2 regions of the Shewanella sp. YQ_9 genome follow, and region 2 is predicted to be linked to the other one. Evidence: predicted binding sites of a transcription regulator. Region 2 holds the regulator's gene; the other holds the start of a gene.

Region 1 (7,149 bases), on a different contig from region 2:
CTTCACTGCTTGGTAGTTGGCCCAGTCGTGGCTGCAGCGGTTATCCCGTGCTACCTGCAAGGGCACTATCTGCTTGCGCTTGGTCTGCGACAGGCGCTTTTGGCGCATCATTTCATATTCGCGATAGGTTTCGTCTATGGTGGCCTGGCGGGTTTCATTGTTGATGAGCTTGCTGACCATGGGCACGGCGCGCGATGCATCGGCGATATAGATGGCGCCATGGGGATAATGAGGCGCTATCTTCACTGCGGTATGGATCTTGGAGCAGGTGGCACCACCGATAATCGCCGGCAGGGTCAGACCTTCGCGCTCGAAGGTTTTAACGTTGTGCACCATCTCATCCAGGCTCGGGGTAATGAGCCCGGACATGCCTATGATGTCGACCTTCTCGGCCTTGGCGACTTCGATGATTTTCTCCACCGGCACCATGACACCGAGATCTATCACTTCATAGCCGTTACAGGCCAGCACCACCCCGACTATGTTCTTGCCTATGTCGTGAACATCGCCCTTTACCGTGACCATCAGCACCTTACCGTTGCTCTGGCCTTCGACTTTTTCGGCTTCGATATAGGGGTTGAGATAGGCGACCGCTTTTTTCATCACCCGGGCGGACTTGACCACTTGCGGCAGAAACATCTTACCGGCGCCAAAGAGATCGCCCACCACGTTCATGCCGTCCATCAGCGGGCCTTCAATCACATCCAGCGGCAGCTTGGCCTGCAGGCGCGCTTCTTCGGTGTCGGCATCTATGTATTCGGTGATCCCTTTCACCAGCGCGTGTTCCAGGCGCTTGTTGACCGGCAACTTGCGCCATTCGAGATCTTCTTTCTTGCCTGCGCCGCCCGGGCCACCGCGATACTTCTCGGCGACTTCGAGCAGCTGTTCAGTGTTACTGGAGTCGGCAACCGGGCAGGGCAGGTTGAGCACCACGGCCTCTACCTTCTGCTTCAGCTCAGGGTCGATATCATCATAGATGGCCAACTGACCGGCGTTGACTATGCCCATATCCATCCCCGCCTTGATGGCGTGATAGAGGAATACGGCATGAATGGCTTCCCGCACCGGGTTGTTGCCGCGGAAGGAGAAAGAAACGTTGGACACCCCGCCGGAAATCATAGCATGGGGCAGGTTGGCCTTGATATCTTCAATGGCGCCGATAAAGTCCACCGCATAGTTATCGTGCTCTTCTATGCCGGTGGCGATGGCGAAGATATTGGGGTCGAAGATAATATCTTCCGGCGGGAAGCCCACCTTATCCACCAGCACCCGGTAGGCGCGGGTACAGATCTCTGTTTTGCGCTCCCGGGTGTCGGCCTGGCCCTGTTCATCGAAGGCCATGATGATGGCGGCGGCGCCGTAGCGCTTCACCAGTTTGGCCTGTTCAATAAACTTGGCCTCGCCCTCTTTGAGGGAGATGGAGTTGACTATTCCCTTGCCCTGAATGCACTTGAGCCCGGCCTCAATCACCTCCCACTTGGAGGAGTCTATCATCACAGGCACCTTGCTGATATCCGGCTCTGAGGCGATAAGGTTGAGGAATTTCTGCATCATCTCGACCCCGTCGAGCATGCCCTCATCCATGTTGATATCTATGATCTGGGCGCCGTTTTCTACCTGGTCACGGGCCACCTCCAGCGCGGTTTCGTACTGGCCTTCTTTGATTAACTTGAGAAACCTGGCCGAGCCGGTGACATTGGTTCGCTCGCCCACATTCACAAACAGGCTGCTTGCATCTATGGTCAGGGGTTCCAGTCCGGAGAGGCGACATGCCACCGGCAGCTCAGGCAGCGGCCTTGGTGCATGAAGGCTAACGGCTTCAGAAATCGCCTTGATATGCGCAGGCGTGGTGCCGCAGCAGCCGCCGACAATATTGAGCAGCCCCTCTTCGGCCCAGGGGCCTATCACGCTTGCCATCTCCGCTGGAGTCTCGTCATAGCCGCCGAATTCATTGGGCAGACCGGCATTGGGGTGCGCCGAGACAAAGCACTCGCTGATACGGGAAAGCTCCTCGACATAGGGCCGCAGTTCTTTCGGGCCCAGGGCGCAGTTGAGGCCTATGCTCAGCGGCTTGATATGTCTGAGAGAATGGTAAAAGGCCTCTGTGGTTTGCCCTGTCAGGGTGCGGCCCGAGGCATCGGTAATGGTGCCGGAAATCATCACCGGCAACCTTTGGTCCAGTTTCTCGAACACATTTTCGATGGCAAACAGCGCCGCCTTGGCATTGAGAGTATCGAAGATGGTTTCCACCAGAATGATGTCGGCGCCACCGGCGATCAGCGCCTCGGTGGATTCGCTGTAGGCCAACACAAGATCGTCGAAATGTATGTTGCGAAAGCCGGGGTCATTCACATCCGGGCTGATGGAACAGGTGCGGTTGGTGGGGCCGAGCACCCCGGCCACATAGCGGGGAATACCGCTGGTGGCGGCCACTTCATCGGCCACTTCACGGGCTATTCTGGCGCCTTGGTAATTGATCTCCGCCGCCAGGCTCTGCATCTCGTAGTCGGCCATGGCAATGGTGGTGGCGTTGAAGGTGTTTGTTTCTATAATGTCGGCACCGGCCAGCAGGTATTCCCTGTGAATGGTCTTGATGATCTCGCTCTGGGTCAGTACCAGCAGATCATTGTTGCCTTTGACATCGCAATGCCAATCTTTGAAGCGCTCGCCGCGGTAATCGGCTTCTTCCAGCTTGTAGTCCTGGATCATGGTGCCCATGGCGCCATCTAAAATCAGGATCCGCTCTTCGAGGGTCTGTTTGAGCTTGAGCTCTGTCTGGCTAGGGGAGTGCTGGGAAGTCGCCATAGGGTTACCTTTCATACCTGTCTTATTGCTGTTTTACATTCGCGGCGCTTGGCATCCGCGACATCATCTCTGCCGACCTGACGCCCGGGGCACTATCTGGCATGATAGCCAAAGGCGTGTGTGGGCGCGGAAAGTTATTTTGGACATTTATACGTATAGACGTCCATAATATACGGATTCCGGCGGCCTGTGGCAAGGTTAAATTGGCCCGGTAACCACCGGACTCTGACGGGAGAAGTGTGTGGCTGAACATAGGCAACTGAATATCTATCTGCTGCGGCACGGCGAATGTGAAGGCGGTGAGATTATCCGCGGCCGCAGTGATGTGGCCCTGAGCGATGAGGGCAAAGCGCAGATGTGGCGTAGCTGGCGGGCTATCAGTAGTGAGCTGGAGCAGTTGCCGAGTGCGCCCCAAAGCTTGGTGCTGCTGAGTTCTCCGGCCCAGCGTTGCCAGGCCTTTGCCGCCGAGCTCAAGGCCGATATGCCTGACTATTTCCCGGCGCCACTGCAGCAACATGACTGGCTCTGGGAGCTGGACTTCGGTGACTGGGACGGCATGAAGGTGGCAAGTGTCTATCAGCAGCATAGCGAGGCGGCCGAAGCCTTCTGGCGTGACCCTGTGGCCAATACTCCGCCGGGCGGGGAATCGCTGCCAGCCTTTCGTAGCCGGGTGTTGGATGGCTGGCAGACTATGGTGCAGCGCTGGCTTGCTAGAGAGGTTAGTTCTTCCGAAAGCTCTGTTTCAGGAGATTCTGCTTCTTCGGCAAGCGCCGATGCGGCACTGATCCTGACTCACAGCGGGGTTATCCGGTTGCTACTGGCCGAGATTTTGCTGCCGGGGCAGATGCCGCCTGCGGCAGTGTTCAACGCCTTGGAGCTACCTTATGCGGCCTGGGTCAGAATAACCCTCTATGCCAGCCGTGATGCCAGCGGTGAAAGTGACCAAGAATGGCAGTGTTTCAGCAAGCTCCACTGGCCGCAATAGTACGGGCCTTAGCCTAACGCCCGGCGGTGATTGCGCCAGGCAATTGTGCCGGGCGATAAAACCGGGATAATAACCCCAAATGGCCGCCAAGTGCGGCAGCAGCCAGGGTGTTGGCACCTTTGCAGGTGAACCAACCCAGGGAACCGGGAAAGCCCGGACTGTGCCCGCAACTGTGAGTCGCCTTTGGCGACGAGTCAGGAGACCTGCCCAGGCTGATAAACCAAACCAGAAACCCGGGCGGGTAAACCGGGGGAGCGAATAGATGATTCTTCCACTGCAGCCTGAGCCTTCTACCGGTCACAGGCTCAATGTCGGGGGGCGGTTATGAGCTTGGCACTCAAGGTGCAACAGCTTAGCTGGCTTCCCGGTGGCCACTGCGTATTGGCCGATGTGGGTTTTGAGCTGCCAAGCGGCAAGATGCTCGGGCTCATAGGCCCCAATGGTGCCGGTAAGTCGAGCCTGCTGCGCTGCCTCTATCGTTATATCCGCCCGGACAGCGGCCAGATCCAGCTGTTTGGGCAGGATATCAATAGTTTGTCAGCCAAAGCCTTCGCCAAAGAGGTGGCCGTGGTGCTGCAGGATACCCCGGCCCAACTGGCACTGGATCTGACTCAATTAGTGGCCATGGGACTGACTCCCCACAAGGGGTTGTTTGATATGCCATCGGCGGCCGACAAGGCCCAGGTGCAGGCGGCATTGGCGCAGGTCGGGTTGCAGCACAAGGCCGCAGAACCTTTCGCGCAGCTTTCCGGCGGAGAGAAGCAAAGGGCCTTGATTGCCCGCGCCATAGTGCAGCGCCCCAAGCTTTTGATCCTGGACGAGCCCACCAATCATCTGGATATCCGCTATCAGATCCAGATCCTCGAGCTGGTGCGCAGTCTGGGAGTCACGGTGATCGCCTCGATTCACGATCTCAATCTGGCCTCGGCCCTGTGTGACGAACTCTTGCTGCTGGATAACGGCCGCCGTATTGCCCACGGCTCGCCCCAGAGCGTATTGACCGAAGACAGAATTGCCGGTGTCTTCGGTGTCTGCTGCCAGGTGGGGACGCATCCGCAGTTAGGAAGGCCGCTGATCCACTACTTTTACGGCTATCAGTCGCCAGAGCCTGGTCACGGCAAGGCTCACGGCGCTGCGATAGTCGAGCCAATGGCAGGGCCTGCCTCGGCCGAAACCTGTGTTGCCCACAAGGAAACTGACCGGCGCCCAGGCTCGGTGGGAGGTGGCGCATGACTACTTCCATGGTCGCACCGGGGCGCTCGCTTATCGGCTGGTTTCTCAAGCCCTTGCCCAGACTTTACTGGTGCTGGCTGCTGTTGCTGCTCGGCACTGTGTTGACACCCTTGGCCGCCGCCGGTTTTGGCGCCGCAGATATTAGTCTCTTCGATGTGGCAAGAGTGACTGGCAAACACCTGCTGGGCGTGGGGGAGCCGTCCGCCATCAGCGAGCGTATTGTCTGGGATCTGCGCCTGCCGCGTATCTTGCTGGCCTTTATCGCCGGCAGCGGTCTGGCATTGTCGGGTTATGTATTGCAGGCGGTGACCCGCAACCCGCTGGCTGATCCTTACCTGTTCGGTATCAGCTCGGGCGCCAGCTTCGGCGCCGTGGTCTCGGTCGCCCTGGCGACCGGCCTTGGGCTGAGTTCGGCCATCTCCGGGGTATCGCTGCCGCTGGGAGCCTTTATCGGTGCCAGTTTGGCTGTGCTTATGGTACTGCTGCTCGCGGGCAGGAATATCGGCAACCAGATAGAGCGAATGTTGCTCTCCGGGGTCGCCATCTCCTTTATGTTCAGTGCCCTCACCAGCCTGATCTTGTATTTTTCCACCCCGCAGGCTATCACCTCCTTGCTGTTTTGGAGCCTGGGCAGTTTTGCCCGCGCCAGTTGGGATGGGCTTGGACTGCCCACTCTGGTGGTGCTGGCGGCCTTGCTGGTGATCCTGGCCTTCAAGCGCCAGGTACTGGCGATGCTTGCCGGTGATGAAACCGCCCACACTCTGGGAATAAGGGTGCAAAGGCTCAGGGTTTCCATGCTGCTGTTATGCTCGATTATTACCGCCACTCTGGTGGCCCACTGCGGCGGGATTGGTTTTGTGGGGCTGATGGTGCCTCATATTGTTAGGTTGTTGCTGCCGGGGCAGCACCCCATGGTGCTGACGGCACTGGCGGGCGGCCTGTTTATGGTTTGGGTCGATGTGCTGGCTCGCAGCATACTGCCCACCCAAGAGCTGCCGGTGGGGGTGATCACCTCGGCCATCGGCAGTCTGTTTTTCCTGATGGTGCTGCGTAAACGCGGCCAATAACGATAAGAGAGGGAAGGATGTACCAGGTAGCAGCAATCAATCACGCGCTGGATGACGCGATTCAGGCCCGCATAGACAACAAGACCAAACCCCTGGGCGCTTTGGGTGAGTTGGAGGCTTTGGCGCTGCAATTGGGGCGCATTCAGCTCGGTTCCGCCACAGATGAGTTGGTCATCCGCCGCCCCGTGATGCTGGTGTTTGCCGCCGACCATGGTATTGCCGCGGCCGGGGTGTCGATTGCCCCCAGCGAGGTGACCACCCAAATGGTGCTCAACTTTGTTGCCGGCGGCGCCGCCATCAATGTGTTTTGTCGCCAGACCGGCTTCGAGCTGGAGGTGATTGACTGCGGCATTCTCAGCCCCTTGGGGATCCCCGAGGTTACAGAGCAGCGTCTGGGCGCCGGTACCGGGCCTATCCACAAACGCGCCGCCATGACTCTGGGCGCTGTGCATCAAGGGTTTGCCATGGCGCGCACCTTGGTAAAACGCCATATCGATGCCGGCAGCAACCTGCTGGCGCTGGGGGAGATGGGAATAGGCAACACCTCTTCTGCCGCCGCCGTGATGGCCGCCCTGACCGGCCTTCCTGTGAGTGAATGTGTCGGCCGCGGCACCGGTATAGATGCCGCGACGCTTAAGCGCAAATGCCTGCTGATAGAGCAGGCACTGCTGCTGCACCACTGCGAGCTGACCGAGCCGCTCAGTATCCTCGCCTGCCTGGGTGGCTTTGAAATAGTGCAGATGACAGGAGCCATGTTGGCGGCGGCCGAATTTGGCGTGCCCGTGCTGGTGGACGGTTTTATCGCGTCGACAGCGGCGCTGGCGGCTGTGCGTTTGGCGCCGGGGGTGAGGGATTATCTTATTTTTGCCCATGAGTCTGAAGAGCGCGGCCACAAGTTGCTGCTAGAGGCTATGTCCGCCAAGCCTTTGCTGCGGCTTGGGCTCAGGTTGGGCGAAGGCTCGGGCGCGGCGCTGGCGCTGCCTTTGGTGCAGGCGGCGGCCAACTTCTACAACCAGATGGCCAGCTTTGGTGAAGCCGGGGTCGACAAGGTGGTCGAGC
Region 2 (7,149 bases):
GTGGCCGATAAGGCCGATGAGTGGTATGCCATTCGTCCCGGCTCGGATGTGGCCGTGGCCCTTGCGCTGTGCCATGTGCTGATTGCCGACAATCTCTATGACAAGGCCTTTATCGAGCGCTATGTTGAAGGTTTTGAGGCCTTTGCCGCCGAGGTTAAAGCCTACACCCCTGAGTGGGCTGAGAAAATTTCCGACGTACCCGCCGCAGATATCCGCCGTATTGCTCACGAGTATGCCGCCGCTGCGCCCCATGCCGTGGTCGACTTTGGCCACAGATCTACCTTCACTCCGGAAGAGTTCGATATGCGCCGGGCGCTGTACGCCGCCAACGTGCTGATCGGCAACCTGGAGCGTAAGGGTGGCCTCTACATGGGTAAGAAGGCCGGCAGCTACAACAAGTTTGCCGGTGAGGCTGTGGCCCCTGAGCTGGGTAAGCCGGGCGTCAAACTGCCCAAACCGCAAGCCAAACGCATCGACCAGATGGATGAGCAGTTTGCCATGGCCTGGTCCGGCGGTGGTATCTATCAATCAATCATAGATGCGACTCTGGAAGCCAAGCCTTACCAACTGCGAGCCTGGGTCATGAGCCGCACCAACCCCATGCAGACCATGACCGACCGCGCCAAGGTGGTTGAGAGCTTGAAGAAGATGGAGTTTGTGGTTTCCTGTGATGTTTATATCAGTGAAACCGCTGCATGGGCCGACATCATACTGCCCGAATGCACTTACCTGGAGCGGGATGAAGAGGTGGCCGACAAGTCCGGCAAGAACCCGGCCTACTACCTGCGTCAGCAAGTGGTGGATGTGATTGGCGATGCCAAGCCTTCCTGGCAAATTTTCCGTGAACTGGGCATAGAGATGGGCCTGGAGCAGTACTATCCCTGGGAAAACATGGAAACCCTGCAATTCCTGCAGGTGAATAAAGACGCCAAGCTGCTGCAGCACATCAAGGACAAGGGCTTTGTCAGCTACGGCAAACCGCTGATGCTGCGCGAACCCAAGATGGTGGCCGATTTTGTTGCCGCCTACTCCAACGCCAGAGCCGTGGATGAAGACGGTACTTACGGCAGCGCGCTCAAGTTCAAGACCCCCAGTGGCAAGATTGAACTGACCTCCGCCAAGGTGGAAGACATGGCGCCTGGACGCGGCACTATCGCCTATCGCGAAGTGACCCTGAAACAGCCGGACGAGCTCTACTTTATTCAGGGCAAGGTGGCGGTGCATACCAATGGCGCGACCCACAATGTGCCTATGCTGGCCAACCTGATGTCCGACAACGCCGTCTGGATCCACCCGGACACCGCCGCCAAGCATGGCATTGAGAATGGGGATGCCATTCGCCTCACATCCAGTGTCGGCAGTGAAGAGGGCCATGCGCTGGTGACCAAGGGCATACGTCCCGACACTGTGTTCGCCTACATGGGCTTTGGCTCCAAGAACAAGGAGCTGGCACGGGCGACCGGCAAGGGCGTGCACTGCGGCAACCTGCTGCCCAACGTGACTGCACCTGTGTGCGGTATGAACGTACACACCACAGGTGTGAAGCTGGAAAAGGCATAAGGGGAGGCGAAGATGACTAAAAGATATGTGATGGTGCACGACGAGAATAAGTGCATCGGCTGTCAGGCCTGTAACGTCGCCTGCCGCAGCGAAAACGGTGTACCTGAGAGCGTAACTCGCCTGCAGGTACGGGTAGAAGGTCCATTCGGGGATGCGCCGCATCTGCACTTCAAGTATCACAGGGTGTCCTGTCAGCAGTGTGAAGATGCCCCTTGCGTCAAGGTCTGCCCTACCGGAGCGGCCTATGTGGGTGAGGATGGCATAGTCTCCATCAAGGCGGAAAAGTGTGTCGGTTGTATGTACTGTGTGGCAGCTTGCCCCTACAAAGTGCGCTTTATGAACCCGGAAACCAAGGTGGCCGACAAGTGCAACTTCTGTAAGGACACCCGACTGGCGCGCGGCGAACAACCCGCTTGTGTGACAGTATGTCCCACAGACGCCCTGGTGTTCGGTGATGCCAACGAGGCCGGCAGCGAGGTGGCGACTCTGCTCAACACCCGCGTGACTTATCAGGACAAGACCCATCTGGGAACCAAACCCAGAATCTACCGTATTCCTGTCAAGAGAGGGGGGATCCAATCATGAACAATACTTGGGGCGATATGACGCAATACGACCCTGTCACCTGGCACTGGGTCATAGCCGTTTACCTCTTCTTGGCGGGGTTGTCGGCGGGTAGTCTGTTGATTGGGATCGGGCTGCGTTGGGTGCAAAACAAGACAGAGGGTGACAGCGGCATTCTCAAGGCCGCGGCCTTGATAGCGCCAGTGGCTATCTGTTTGGGTATGCTGTGTCTGGTGTTTGACCTGACCAAGCCATTCCACTTCTGGCTGATCCTGATCAACTATAACCTGACCTCTGTCATGTCCATCGGGGTGCTGGCGCTGTTGGTTTACATTCCGCTGACCTTTGCCTATGCGCTGGTCGTGCTGAAAGATGATCTCGGCAACTGGGGCCTGGGTTTCCTCAAGGGGATTGCAGAATCACTGACTGGCCTGCGCAAGACCATGGAAGTGCTGCTGTTCGTGCTGGCGATTGTCGTGGGTGCCTATACCGGCTTCCTGATCTCTGCCATGAACGCCTACCCCATGCTGAACACTGCCGTCTTACCGGCACTGTTCCTGGTGTCCGGCTTGTCGGCCGGTGCGGCTGCCAACGCGGTAGTAGCACTGCTGCTGTTCAAGACAGACAAGCACTGCTCACAGCTGGGACGGATGCACGGTTTGGAATTGCCGGTAATGGCGGCAGAAATCCTGTTCCTGTTTATGCTGTTCTGCGCGCTCTACTTCAAGGGTGGCGCTGCTGCTGCCGCACTGGCATCACTGACAAGTGGCGTCTGGGCCAGCGTGTTCTGGATTGGGGTTGTGGGTATCGGCTTTGGTATCCCGCTGCTTTCCATGTTGTTGCTGCCTGCGAGTACCCGTCACACCAAGGGCGCCATGTTGGCGGTAGCCTGCTGTAGTCTAACCGGGGTGCTGGCACTTAGACACTTTATTCTCTATGCAGGTCAGAGCTATCTTGGTTAACAAGTACTTCTGAACCTGTTTGAGCCTCAGCCCGTATCATTTGGTACGGGCTTTTTTGTGTTTGATACCATTGTGCCACTGAGATTTGGACTATCTTTAACCCATATAACTAACGTCTTGCGTCTGGTTACAGATAAAAGCAAGAGGGTGATGAGATGAAACTGAGTCTTTTGACACTGCTTACCACGGGGCTTGCCAGCACGCTGGCACTGGCTGGGCAGGATGTTTATGAGGCCCGCTCAGATGCCATGGGCGGGGTTGCCGTGGCAGCCGGTAATCGTGAGGCGGCGGCCTTTTCCAATCCGGCACTGCTGGCTTTGCCTTCGCGCCGCAGCAATGACTTCAGTTTACTCATTCCAACCATCGGCGCCGATGGCGCCGATAAAGATCAGATGATCGATAAGTTTGATGCCCTGCAGGATAACTATGACGCCCTGGTCAATGCCATAGACGCCGCCGACACAGCGGCTATCGATGACTACCGAAAGCGCCTCAGTGGTGACTTGAAATCGCTGCAGGGCAATAGCGCTTACGTCAGTGCCGGTATCAATATGGCTTTGGTCATGCCCTCGGATGGTTTTAATTATGCCTTTGTATTCAAGAGTTATCTCGATGCCTTGGGAATAGCCGAAATCGCCGCCGCGGATATTGATGCCCTGGATAATCTGGACCCCAATAATCCGCCGGAAATCCAAGATTTGACCTCCCAGGGGCGAGTGGTGGCCGGGGCGGTTTCCGAGCTCGGGGTTGCCGTGAGCTATCCGCTATCTATCGTCAATATGCCGGTGACAGTGGGAGTTACACCCAAGCTGCAACGGTTGGACAGTTTTAACTATGCCGTCAGCGCCAACAACTTCGATGCCGATGACTTCAACGATGATGATTATCGAAGCGATGACACAGGCTTTAACCTGGATATCGGTCTGGCATTCCAGCCATTGGATGGTTTGGTTATCGGTGTCAGTGGTCGCAACCTCATCAAGCGGGACTTAAGCAGCATAGAGGCCGGCGGCGTGCAGCTTACCTATCAGGTGAAACCTATGGTTACCGCAGGGGTGGCCTATGACTGGGCGGCCTTTTCGCTCAGCAGCGACTTGGATCTTACCGACAACGACAAGTTTGCCGAGCTTGAGGGCAGCCGCTATTGGCGTTTAGGCGGTGAATACCGGCCTGCTGACTGGGTTGCTTTACGGCTCGGTTATCGCCAGGATCTCAATGATCACACCGCCGATCTTTATTCACTCGGGACAGGGTTCGCCATAGGCAACAGTTTCCGGCTGGATCTCACCGGCATGTTTGGCAGCGATGACGCCATAGGCGGCGTACTGCAAACCAGCTATCACTTCTAAAACTAACCGTTGATGAGCGCCAGGCTTGATTTGATGGTCAGCAACAGGGCGCTCAACGCGCACAGCGCCAGCGTCAGGACTCGGGTCTTCTCTTTATCCACCCGGCCCACCAAGCGGCCAGCCACCAGAAAACCGAGAAATACCGAAGGCAGCAGCAACAGCGAAAGCCATAGGTGCCTCAGGGTCAAGAGGCCAAAACAGCCGAGAATAATCAAGGCTATCAATGAGCTGAAGATGAAGAAGGCCGACAGCGCTGCGCGGAACTGACTGGCATCCTTACCCGCCAGCAGTAGGGCCATCGGCGGTCCGCCTATGGCGGCCACGGTACCGAAGATCCCGGAAAATATCCCGGCGATAAACAGGCTGAGGCGGTTGATCTTGATGCTGTACTTTCTAAGGCTGAGGAATACGGCTACGGCCACAATCAGGGCTATGGTCAAGCCCAGAATAGGCTGCGGCGCCAGCAACAGCAGGGTGGCGCCAATCAGGCCGCCGGGGAGCCTCCCCAACAAGGCATATTGCAGGCCGTTGAATTCCAGGTGGCCACGCTCGCGTACCAGTGTCAGCAGGGCGATGGAAAACCCCATGGCGATAACAGGGGCAGGAACCAGTTCCGGATCGACGATATACAGCAAAGGTGTGGCTACCACGGCCAAGCCAAAGCCTATCAACGACTGGGTCAGGGCGCCGGTAAATATGATCAGGGACGCCAGTAGCAGGGTGACGGGATCTATCAGTGACAACATTCGCAAGCCCCAAAAAAGACAAGGATCGCACCGCGATCCTTGTTCAACTATAAGGTAATTCTGAGGGACAACACACTTACTCCATGTCTTCCCATTCTATGCCCATGGCATCCATCATGCGCTTGGCCTCTTCCGGGATGCTGTCGGGTTTGTCTTTGGACAAATCCCCATCGTTGGGCAGTGGCTGGCCGGTATAGGCATGCAGGAAGGCTTCGCACAGCAGTTCGCTGTTTGTGGCGTGCCGCAGGTTGTTTACCTGGCGCCGGGTGCGCTCATCGGTCAATACTTTCAGCACCTTCAACGGAATAGAGACAGTGATTTTTTTCACTTGCTCGTTCTTCTTGCCGTGTTCGGCATAAGGGCTGATGTATTCGCCATTCCATTCAGTCATTGATTCACCTGTGATCTCACTAATTCGCAGCAGATTTTAAACCCTTACAGGATACAGTCAAATGATTGCCTGCAAAATCTGTGCAATATGAACAGAAATCCATACATTTGGACGTCCAAACGTCTTGATGCCTATTGACGGCTGGATGGTCATTGGTTAGATTTAGACGTCCAGACATCTTTATGGTGTCGAACCTCAGCATTCAGGAGTCGATTATGACAGAGCGGCGATTAGCAACCACAGCGGTCCGGCAGGGCATCGAATCAGACAGCCAGCACGGGGCCGTGGTGCCACCCATCTATCTGTCGACCAACTATGCCTTTGATGGCCACACTCAGCCAAGAGCCTTTGATTACAGCCGCTCGGGTAATCCTACCCGCTCCATTCTGGGGGATGCCTTGGGGGAGCTGGAACAGGGCTGCAGTGCGGCAATCACAGCGACCGGCATGGCGGCCATTACTCTGGTGGTCAACCTGCTGGGGCCGGATGACCTCTTGTTGGTGCCCCATGACTGTTATGGCGGTAGCTATAGGCTGTTCACCAATCTGGCTGCCAAGGGCCAGTTTCGCTTGCAGGTTTTGGATCAAACCGACCCGCAAGCACTCGCCGCTGCCCTGGCGCAAAAGCCGCGCATGGTGTGGCTCGAGACGCCGTCCAATCCGCTGCTGCGGGTAGTGGATATTGCCGCTATTGCCGAGGCGGCCCACCAGCAGGGCGCATTGGTGGTGGTTGACAACACTTTTTTGTCGCCGGCGCTGCAACAGCCTTTGCTGTTGGGGGCCGATATAGTGGTGCACTCGACCACTAAATACATCAATGGCCACAGCGATGTGGTGGGCGGCGCCGTGATTGCCAAAGATCCTGAACTGGCAGAGCAGCTGCACTGGTGGTCCAACACGCTCGGGCTGAGCGGTGGCGCCTTCGACAGTTACCTGACCCTGCGTGGCCTGCGCACTCTGGCGCTGAGGATCCGCGAGCATCAGGCCAATGCCGAGCGCATAGTGGCGCTGCTGAGCCAGAGTCCCGTGGTAGACAAAGTTTACTATCCGGGGCTTAAGAGCCACCCAGGTCATGAGATTGCCGCCAGGCAGCAGAGTGGCTTTGGCGCTATGCTGAGTTTTGAACTCAAGGGTGATGAGGCGCAGGTGGTTGCCTTCCTCGGCGCGCTCAGGCTGTTTTCCGTGGCCGAGAGCCTGGGAGGGGTTGAGAGCCTGGTGGCCGTGCCCGCCACCATGACCCACAGAGCCATGGCGTGTGATGCTCGCGCCGAAGCCGGTATTAAAGACACGCTTATCCGCTTGTCTGTGGGCATAGAGGATGGCCGGGATCTGCTGGATGATATCGCCGCCGGATTGGCTGCAGCCGCAAACTGTTGAATTGAAGGAGCTTGAGATGGCACGTTGTCACCTACATAAGTTTGGCGGTTCCAGTCTCGCCGATGCCGATTGCTACCGACGGGTCGCCCATATTTTGCTGACCCATGGTCATGCCGATGATCTTGTAGTGGTTTCCGCCGCAGGCAAGAGTACCAATTTTCTCTATAAACTGCTGAACCTGAAGGAGTCTGGCGCTCTGTG

The links. Region 2 encodes MetJ, which represses methionine synthesis genes. Its sites were predicted from a motif close to TAGACGTCTAGACGTCTA; they were not measured.
Region 1: metH (methionine synthase) is a predicted target of MetJ. The motif match lies at 2,954-2,971, and genes of this name have one in related genera.

What each region holds. Positions count from the first base shown of each region.
Region 1 is NZ_JBICJO010000074.1:114,292-121,440, reverse strand. It holds gene metH (methionine synthase) at 1-2,805, opposite strand, end outside; gene ACF8D4_RS20150 (histidine phosphatase family protein) at 3,047-3,790, shown strand; cobalamin riboswitch at 3,879-4,016, shown strand; gene ACF8D4_RS20145 (ABC transporter ATP-binding protein) at 4,115-5,023, shown strand; gene ACF8D4_RS20140 (FecCD family ABC transporter permease) at 5,020-6,090, shown strand; gene cobT (nicotinate-nucleotide--dimethylbenzimidazole phosphoribosyltransferase) at 6,108-7,149, shown strand, end outside.
Region 2 is NZ_JBICJO010000076.1:119,675-126,823, forward strand. It holds gene phsA (thiosulfate reductase PhsA) at 1-1,560, shown strand, start outside; gene ACF8D4_RS21190 (4Fe-4S dicluster domain-containing protein) at 1,573-2,145, shown strand; gene nrfD (NrfD/PsrC family molybdoenzyme membrane anchor subunit) at 2,142-3,086, shown strand; gene ACF8D4_RS21200 (conjugal transfer protein TraF) at 3,242-4,435, shown strand; gene ACF8D4_RS21205 (sulfite exporter TauE/SafE family protein) at 4,438-5,181, opposite strand; gene metJ (met regulon transcriptional regulator MetJ) at 5,258-5,572, opposite strand; gene metB (cystathionine gamma-synthase) at 5,788-6,948, shown strand; gene ACF8D4_RS21220 (bifunctional aspartate kinase/homoserine dehydrogenase II) at 6,965-7,149, shown strand, end outside.